DNA from 2 places in the Bacillus sp. AFS053548 genome. Region 1 is predicted to be linked to the other one. Evidence: riboswitches for the same ligand, from Rfam matches in the RefSeq annotation. Region 1 holds a riboswitch; the other holds the start of a gene.
The links. Region 1 has a riboswitch for thiamine pyrophosphate ahead of CN946_RS17950 (thiamine phosphate synthase). Riboswitches for the same ligand answer to the same signal wherever they lie in the genome.
Positions count from the first base shown of each region.

Region 2: another riboswitch for thiamine pyrophosphate. It lies ahead of CN946_RS05155 (ABC transporter substrate-binding protein); the one in region 1 lies ahead of CN946_RS17950 (thiamine phosphate synthase).

Region 1 covers NZ_NUHI01000034.1:31,262-35,481, reverse strand. The annotation lists gene thiC (phosphomethylpyrimidine synthase ThiC) at 1-1,152, opposite strand, end outside; TPP riboswitch at 1,290-1,404, opposite strand; TPP riboswitch at 1,639-1,748, shown strand; gene CN946_RS17950 (thiamine phosphate synthase) at 1,839-2,453, shown strand; gene thiO (glycine oxidase ThiO) at 2,437-3,528, shown strand; gene thiS (sulfur carrier protein ThiS) at 3,555-3,758, shown strand; gene CN946_RS17935 (thiazole synthase) at 3,761-4,220, shown strand, end outside.
Region 2 covers NZ_NUHI01000008.1:46,770-50,989, forward strand. The annotation lists gene CN946_RS05145 (RrF2 family transcriptional regulator) at 1-440, shown strand, start outside; gene racE (glutamate racemase) at 538-1,329, opposite strand; TPP riboswitch at 1,558-1,667, shown strand; gene CN946_RS05155 (ABC transporter substrate-binding protein) at 1,756-2,748, shown strand; gene CN946_RS05160 (thiamine-binding protein) at 2,761-3,051, shown strand; gene CN946_RS05165 (ABC transporter permease) at 3,051-3,818, shown strand; gene CN946_RS05170 (ABC transporter ATP-binding protein) at 3,815-4,220, shown strand, end outside.

The sequences.
Region 1 (4,220 bases):
CCATGCAATTTTCGTTAACTCACCTAGTGTTTCCAATTCAGAAAACTGTGCTTCGTCATTTGCATCGGCGATTGAGCCTGGTCTAAGTCCATCTCCTAAAGAGAATGTTACGTCATAACGCTTCATAATTTCACAAATTTCTTCAAAATGAGTATATAAAAAATTCTCTTTATGGTGAGCTAAACACCATTGAGCCAAAATAGATCCACCTCGAGATACAATTCCTGTCACTCGTTTTGCCGTTAATGGGATATATCGTAATAATACACCCGCGTGAATCGTAAAATAGTCTACCCCTTGTTCCGCTTGCTCGATTAGAGTGTCTCTAAATACTTCCCAGCTTAAGTCTTCCGCAATCCCATTAACCTTTTCAAGTGCCTGATAAATCGGAACTGTCCCTACTGGTACTGGAGAATTTCGGATAATCCATTCACGTGTTGTATGAATATTCTTCCCAGTAGAAAGATCCATCATCGTATCCGCTCCCCAACGAGTAGCCCATGTCATTTTTTCTACTTCTTCTTCAATTGAGGACGTAACGGCTGAATTACCTATATTGGCATTAATTTTCACATGAAAATTACGACCGATAATCATTGGCTCACTTTCAGGGTGATTAATATTCGATGGAATGACAGCCCTTCCTTTTGCAACTTCATCGCGAACAAATTCAGCTGAAACATTCTCTCGAATTGCAATAAATTCCATTTCAGGTGTAATAATCCCTTTACGAGCATAATGCATTTGAGTAATATTTCCATGATCCTTTGCACGTAATGGTTTTCTTTTTAACCCTTTAAATACCTCAACATTATGTTGATCTGACTCTTTTCTATATCCATTATCTTCAGGCTTTATTTCACGCCCTTCATACTCTTCAACATCATTTCGCTCGATTACCCAGTTTTGTCTAATCGCCTTAAGTCCCATTCGAATATCAACTGAGCTAGCTGAATCTGTGTAAGGTCCGCTAGTGTCGTAAACTCTAACTGGAGCATTTTCTTCTTCGCCAAAAGTACCAGTTGTTGGACTTAATTGAATCTCACGCATTGGTACTTTAATGTCAGGTCTAGATCCTTCAACATACACCTTATTACTCCCTGAAAAACTAGACATGATGGAAAAATTCATTTCATTTACAGAATTGTTCATTTGATTTCATTCCCCTTTTTAATTAGTTTAAAAAGGACGAAATCCAATCCATTTAAAGCATGAAAAAAAGCCGAAATCTTATATTTAAGACCCGGCTAAATGTTAGTAAAACTACATTAACAATTATGAAATCATTAATGAGAAATTTCTAACTTCCCCACGCTGGTATGAACCAGATCAGGTCCTGAGGGTTAAGAAACTTATGCACGTTTCTCTCTCAGCCCAACTAATTGGACACCCCTAGTCAATCGATTAAATTGTTCCACCTAAATATAAACCCTCATTTTTAAAATGTAAATGCTTTTATTTCCCTAAAATTTTACAGAAATGGCCAATTCAAAAAAATTTAAGCTTTTTTATACTCGCAAAAATACTTGATTTCATTATGCTTCAAGCCCAATTTCTGGTAAAAAAATAGATTAGTAAAAAATATTTAGTATTGAATATTATTTTTTATATGCTATGCTAAGATTAATTTTCATACATATTCATCACTAGGGGATCCCTTGATAAGGGCTGAGAATAAAGTAGTTACTTTTAAACCCTCAAAACCTGAACAGGCTAGTACCTGCGTAGGAAAGTGGCGCATTTTATATTTTTCCTGCGTGCAATGTAACCACTTTCTTTTTTTAGGAAAGTGGTTTTTTTGTTTGAAAAAATTTTGCTAATGAAAGAGGCGCTGGGACATGGAACTTATTGCAATTACAGATGATCAGCACTCAGTCGAAGTACTTGCTACAAAAATAATTCAAATAATCGATGCAGTCGACTATGTACATATTCGTGAAAAATCGAAAAAGGCAATCGAGCTAATATCACTCTTAAATCTACTAAAAATGAACAAAGTAGATATGAAAAAAATTGTTTTAAATGATCGATTAGATATAGCTATTTTCTCTAATCTATCAAATATTCACTTGCCAGGACATGGTCTTCCACTTGTTGATGTAAAAGAATATTTTCCTAATTTACGAGTAGGAAAATCAGTTCACACTCTTACTGAAGCAATACAGGCAGAAAATGATAAAGCTGACTATATTATGTACGGTCATTGTTTTGAAACAGAGTGTAAAAATGGATTAACACCTAATGGAATTGAACTAATTCCAGAAATGAAAAAAACGTTAACTATACCAATCTATGCAGTCGGCGGAATATTACCTGAACATATCCAAGTTCTAAAAGAGAACGACATTGATGGTATTGCTGTCATGTCTGGCATATTTTCTGCTCAAAATCCTCTAGAAGCTGCGCTGCAATATTTTGAAAGGTGCAAATTCGCTTATGAACAAGAAATTTGATGTGGTAGTAATTGGTGGAGGAATAATAGGTTGTTCCATTGCTTATTATCTAGCGAAAGAAAACATTAATGTCGCAGTTCTTGAAGGACAGCAAGTTGGACAGAAAACAACTAAGGCAGCTGCTGGAATGCTTGGTGCCCATTCCGAGTGGGATCACTCCGAGTCATTTTTTACTTTTGCAAGAAACAGTCAATTAACTTATTTTCATCTTCAAGAAGAATTAAAAGAATTATGTGGAATTGATATTGAACTTAAAAAAGGTGGCATTTTCAAACTAGCTTATACAGAATTAGAAAAAAAACAATTAACTCCCCTACTCACTCAAACTTCGGCACTTTGGTATAACCAGGAGGAGTTAAAAAAGCAGATACCTGGTGTCCATTCAAACATTATTGGAGCAGCTTATATTGAAGACGACGTGAATGTATTACCTGTTTCTGTCTGTAACGCATTTTGTAAAGGTGCTCAACTTTTAGGTGCAACTATTTTTGACTATACACATGTATTTCAAATTCAAAAAAATGATTCACATTATTTAATTAAAACAACAAATGGTAATTTTGAAGCAAAAACCATTGTAGTTGCAAGTGGCGTTTGGAGTAATTCATTGTTTGGACAGCTTGGATTACATCACGAAATTATTCCCGTTAAAGGTGAATGCATCTCGGTAAAAAGTGAAAAAGTTGCATTAAAGCATACTCTGTTCCATGAACAAAATTATATTGTTCCAAGGAATGACGGACGCCTTGTCATCGGAGCTACGATGATTGATAACGAATGGAATGAGAACCCTAGTTTAGGGGGAGTTGAGTCATTAATACGAAACGCTAAAAAAATGCTTCCCGAAATTGAAGACATGAAAATTGATTCATTTTGGGCAGGATTACGACCGCGAACTATAGACTATAATCCCTTTATTGGTACTCATCCAGAAGAAGATCAAATCTTATTTGCGACCGGCCATTTTCGAAATGGAATATTGCTTGCACCGGCTACTGGAAAATTAATTCGAGATTTGATCCTTAAGCGGAAAGTCGATCGTAACTGGATCGAAGCATTTAAAATCAATCGCTAATTTTAACTCTTTGGAGGTGTAAGCATTTGGAAATAAGATTAAACGGAAAGAATATCGATATTTCGAGCAAAACCTGTACAATTCAGGATCTACTTAATGAATATCAATTAGAAAACCGAATTGTTATTGTCGAGGTTAATAAAGAAATTATTTATAAAGAACAGTATCCGTTAACCCGTCTCTCAAACGGAGATTCTGTAGAATTAATACATTTTGTAGGTGGTGGCTAATTATGTTAAAAGTAGGAAATCATACGTTTCATTCAAGATTATTATTAGGAACAGGAAAATACCCTTCATTTGAAGTCCAGAAAGAAGCTGTTGAAGTATCGGAAGCCGAGATACTAACTTTTGCTGTTAGAAGAATGAATATTTTTGAAGAATCTCAACCAAATTTTCTTGAACAATTAGATCTATCGAAATATAAATTATTACCTAATACGGCTGGTGCAAAAACCGCTGAAGAGGCAGTTAGAATTGCTAGATTGGCAAAAGCGTCAGGCTTGTGCGATATGATCAAGGTAGAAGTAATTGGGTGTGATAAATCATTATTACCCGATCCAATCGAAACATTGAAAGCTTCAGAAATGTTATTAAACGAAGGATTTATTGTATTACCTTATACTTCCGATGATGTTGTGCTTGCAAGAAGACTAGAAGAACTTGGAGTACATGCGATTATGCCAGGTGCAT
Region 2 (4,220 bases), on a different contig from region 1:
GTTTAACAACTTATTCGGATTACTCTCTTCGTGTACTAATATTTCTAAGCTCTGAGCCAGGTGAAAAATTAGTTAATATTAAGGACATCGCTGAAGCTTATGATATTTCTAAAAACCATTTAATGAAAATAATTTATAATTTAGGAAAGATGGGCTATATCGAAACGATCCGTGGTAGAAACGGTGGAATCCGTTTAGCTAAATTACCATCAGAAATAAATATCGGTGAAATTATTCGTAAAACTGAAGAAGACTTTAATATTGTAGAATGTTTTGAGCACGGCAATACTTGTGTTATTACACCTGTTTGTTCTTTAAAACATATATTTAATAATGCATTAGAACAATTTTTAAAAGTTTTAGATCAATATACATTAGATGATATTGTAAAAAACAATGCGATGCTTAAAGATTATTTTTCAAGTAATACAAAAGAATAGTTTTTTTGAAATAGAAGAGCGTCCCCAATTTAAAAACAAAAAAACCAACAAAGTAAGCCTTTGTTGGTTTTTTTCATTTAATGTGGTTTATTGACTTTTATAGTTTAATATACTTTACGTTTTCCATCGGTTCTTGGAATAAGGATGAAGCTATTTTACTAAAAATGGTTGGATCCCCAGTTGTAAAAAATTCATGTGAAGTGATTTCAGAGTTAGATAAAATATTTTGTTGATCCAGAATTGCACTTACTTCTAAAGCTGTTTCATCACCAGAGCTGATCAGTTGGATTGATGGTCCCATCACTTTTTGGATGATTGGACTTAATAATGGGTAATGCGTGCAACCTAGTATTAGGGTATCAATATTTGAATCAATAAGCGGTGCAAGAGTGTGTTTAACAATCTCAAATATTTCAGGTTTATTGTAGTCCCCATTTTCAACAATTCCAGCAAACTCTGGGCATGCCAAACCTTCAATTATAACTTTGTCATTAATTCGCTTTAGTGCAGAATGATATGCTTTACTATTAATAGTAGCATTCGTTCCTATGACACCGATTTGGTCATTTTGTGTTAATTTTATTGCTGCTCTAGCACCTGGGCGGACAACTCCAATGACTGGGATTTGAAGTTTTTCTCGCATTTCATTTAAGACTACTGAAGTTGCTGTATTACAGGCGATGACTAACATTTTAATATCTTTCTCCAATAGAAAATTAGTCATTTCCCAAGTGAATTCTCTAATTTCCGTATATGGTCGTGATCCGTATGGACATCTTGCTGTATCGCCTAAATATAAAATGTCCTCTTTAGGTAATTGTCTTATAATTTGTTTGGCAACTGTTAAGCCCCCAACACCTGAGTCAATGACTCCGATTGGCTTATTCAAAAAATCCCCTCATTTTACTTAATAATTTGTTGATGTAGTATATTCTTTATTCATTTAAGATTTTACTATAAGAAATGATATTTTTGTTTATCATTCTCTTTTTAAAAATGTTAAAATTTCATAGTTTTATTGTGCTTATTAACAGAGTATTAAAACATTTAAACACAAGTTAAAAATAATTCGTAAATTCAATCATTATCTGTTATATTAATGAGGGAAGTTTATATGAGAAAAATGTGGAGGAGCCAGTGTTGCTGGCTGAGATAGCATCCTTAAGGTGTTGACTCTTAGAACCTGATCTGGGTGATGCCAGCGTAGGGAACAGTATCTCTTTTTAGATATGTTTTTTACAGCGCATTTACGTCCGGGTTAGTATCCGGACGTTTTCTTTTTGTATAAACAAAAAACAAAAAGGAGATATAGATAATGAAAAAACTAGTAGTATTTTTAGTAGCTATTTGTTTAATGTTAACCGGGTGTGGTCAAAACAAAACTGCTACTACTAAAAAGACAAAGAAATTAAAAAAGGTGACAGTCGTACTAGACTGGACGCCAAATACAAATCATACTGGGCTATTTGTTGCAAAGGAAAAAGGTTATTTTAAGGAACAAGGACTTGATGTAGATATAATCAGCCCAGGAGAAACAGGTGCAGACCAATTGGTGGCATCAGGTAAAGCAGATTTTGGAGTTTCTTATCAAGAGTCAATTACACAAGCAAGAGTTCAAAATGTACCGATTGTATCAATTGCAGCAATTATTCAACATAATACTTCTGGGTTTGCTTCACCAGTGAAAAAAGAAATTAAGTCTCCAAAAGATTTCGTTGGAAAAACATATGGTGGATGGGGTTCACCGGTTGAAAAGGCTATTTTAAAATCACTTATGTCAGAAGAAAATGCTAATGTTAATAAGTTAAATATCGTTAATATGGGTGATGCTGATTTCTTTACAGCGGTAAAGAGAGATATCGATTTTGCGTGGATTTATCAAGGATGGACAGGGATTGAAGCAGAGCTACGTGGAGAAAAATTAAACATGATTTATTTAACTGATTATAGTAAAAAGCTAGATTACTATACTCCAGTTTTAGCTACAAACGAAAAAATGATTAGTAAAAACCCTAAAATAGTAAAAGCGTTTGTGGCTGCAGCATCAAAAGGATATAATTTTGCGATTGATAACCCAAAAGAAGCTGCATCGATTTTAATAAAGGATAATCCAGATTTAGATAAAAAATTAGTGGAAAAAAGCCAAGAATGGTTAGCATCTAAATATAAAGATGATGCAGACCGTTGGGGTGAGCAAAAGTTATCAGTTTGGAAAAACTATGCTGATTTCTTAGCTGAAAATAAATTATTAGAAGGAAACTTTAAGCCGAAAGAAGCATTTACGAATGATTTCTTACCAGCGAAATAAGGAGGAGCAAAAATGCAATCTACTTTAATGAGTGTCCAAATTATACCGAAAACAAATAATATTGAGGATGTTATTCCAGCAGTTGATGAAGCAATTAAAATTATTGATGAATCAGGTGTAAAATATCAAGTTCAACCATTGGAAACAACTATGGAAGGCGACTTGAATCAATTATTAATGGTTGTTCAAAAAATGAATGAAAGAATGATTGAAATAGGTTGCCACAATGTTATAACTCAAATGAAAATACTTTATCAACCACAAGGTATTACGATGGATGTGTTAACGGAGAAGTACCGTTAATGAAATCAAAAAATATTAAAGGATGGCAACCAATCGTTGTCATCCTGCTTTTTTTAATCTGTTGGCAGCTAAGTATTAAAATTTGGAAAATCGAATCTTGGTTATTGCCAGGACCGATCGCAATCTTTAAAGAAGGAATGAAGTCATCTGATTCACTACTTCCTCATATTTCTTCTACAATTCAATTAACGATTATTGGATTGTTAATTGGTAGTTTATTAGGATTTTTAATCGCATTTCTATTGCATTTAATTCCAGGTGTTAGGGAAGCTTTTTACCCATTATTAATTCTTTCGCAAAATGTACCAATTATCGTATTGGCACCGCTTTTAATTATTTGGTTTGGATTTGGTGTATTACCTAAATTAATTATTATTTCTCTTGTTTGTTTTTTCCCAGTTACAGTTTCAGCTTTAGATGGTTTCCGACAAACACCAAGTGAACTAATAAATTATATGAAAATGGCGGGAGCATCCAAATCACAAATTTTTTGGAAAGTTGAATTGCCTTTTTCTCTACCTTCCATTTTTTCAGGCTTAAAGATTTCTGCAACTTATAGTGTTATGGGGGCAGTTATATCTGAATGGCTCGGAGCGAAATCTGGAATTGGGGTGTATATGACTTTAGCTTCATCTTCATTTAGAACAGATCGAGTATTTGTTTCAATTTTTATCATTATGTTTTTAAGTATGCTTTTCTTCTTCCTAATAGTCGTAATTGAACGTTTTACTGTTAAATGGAAAGTTAAAGGGGAGAAACGGAAATGACATTACAAGTGGAACAATTATCAAAGAGTTATAGCGGTCATCAAGTTCTAGAGAATATTTCTCTTTATGTAAACGAGGGAGAATTTGTTTCAATTTTAGGCCCATCTGGTAGCGGGAAAAGTACGTTGTTTCATCTTATAGGTGGTTTACTAAAACCTGATTCCGGAGAAGTAAAGTTAAATGGGTCGATAATAAATGGAGAACTTGGTCATGTTAGTTTTATGCCTCAAGATCATTCATTACTACCTTGGAGAACAGTATTAAAAAATATTGTTTTGTCACAAGAATTAAAGCATAAACCTGATGAAAAGTTGGCAAGAGACTGGCTTAAAAAAACTGGTTTAGAAAACTATGAGAATGCTTACCCTCATGAATTATCTGGTGGTATGAAACAAAGAGTTT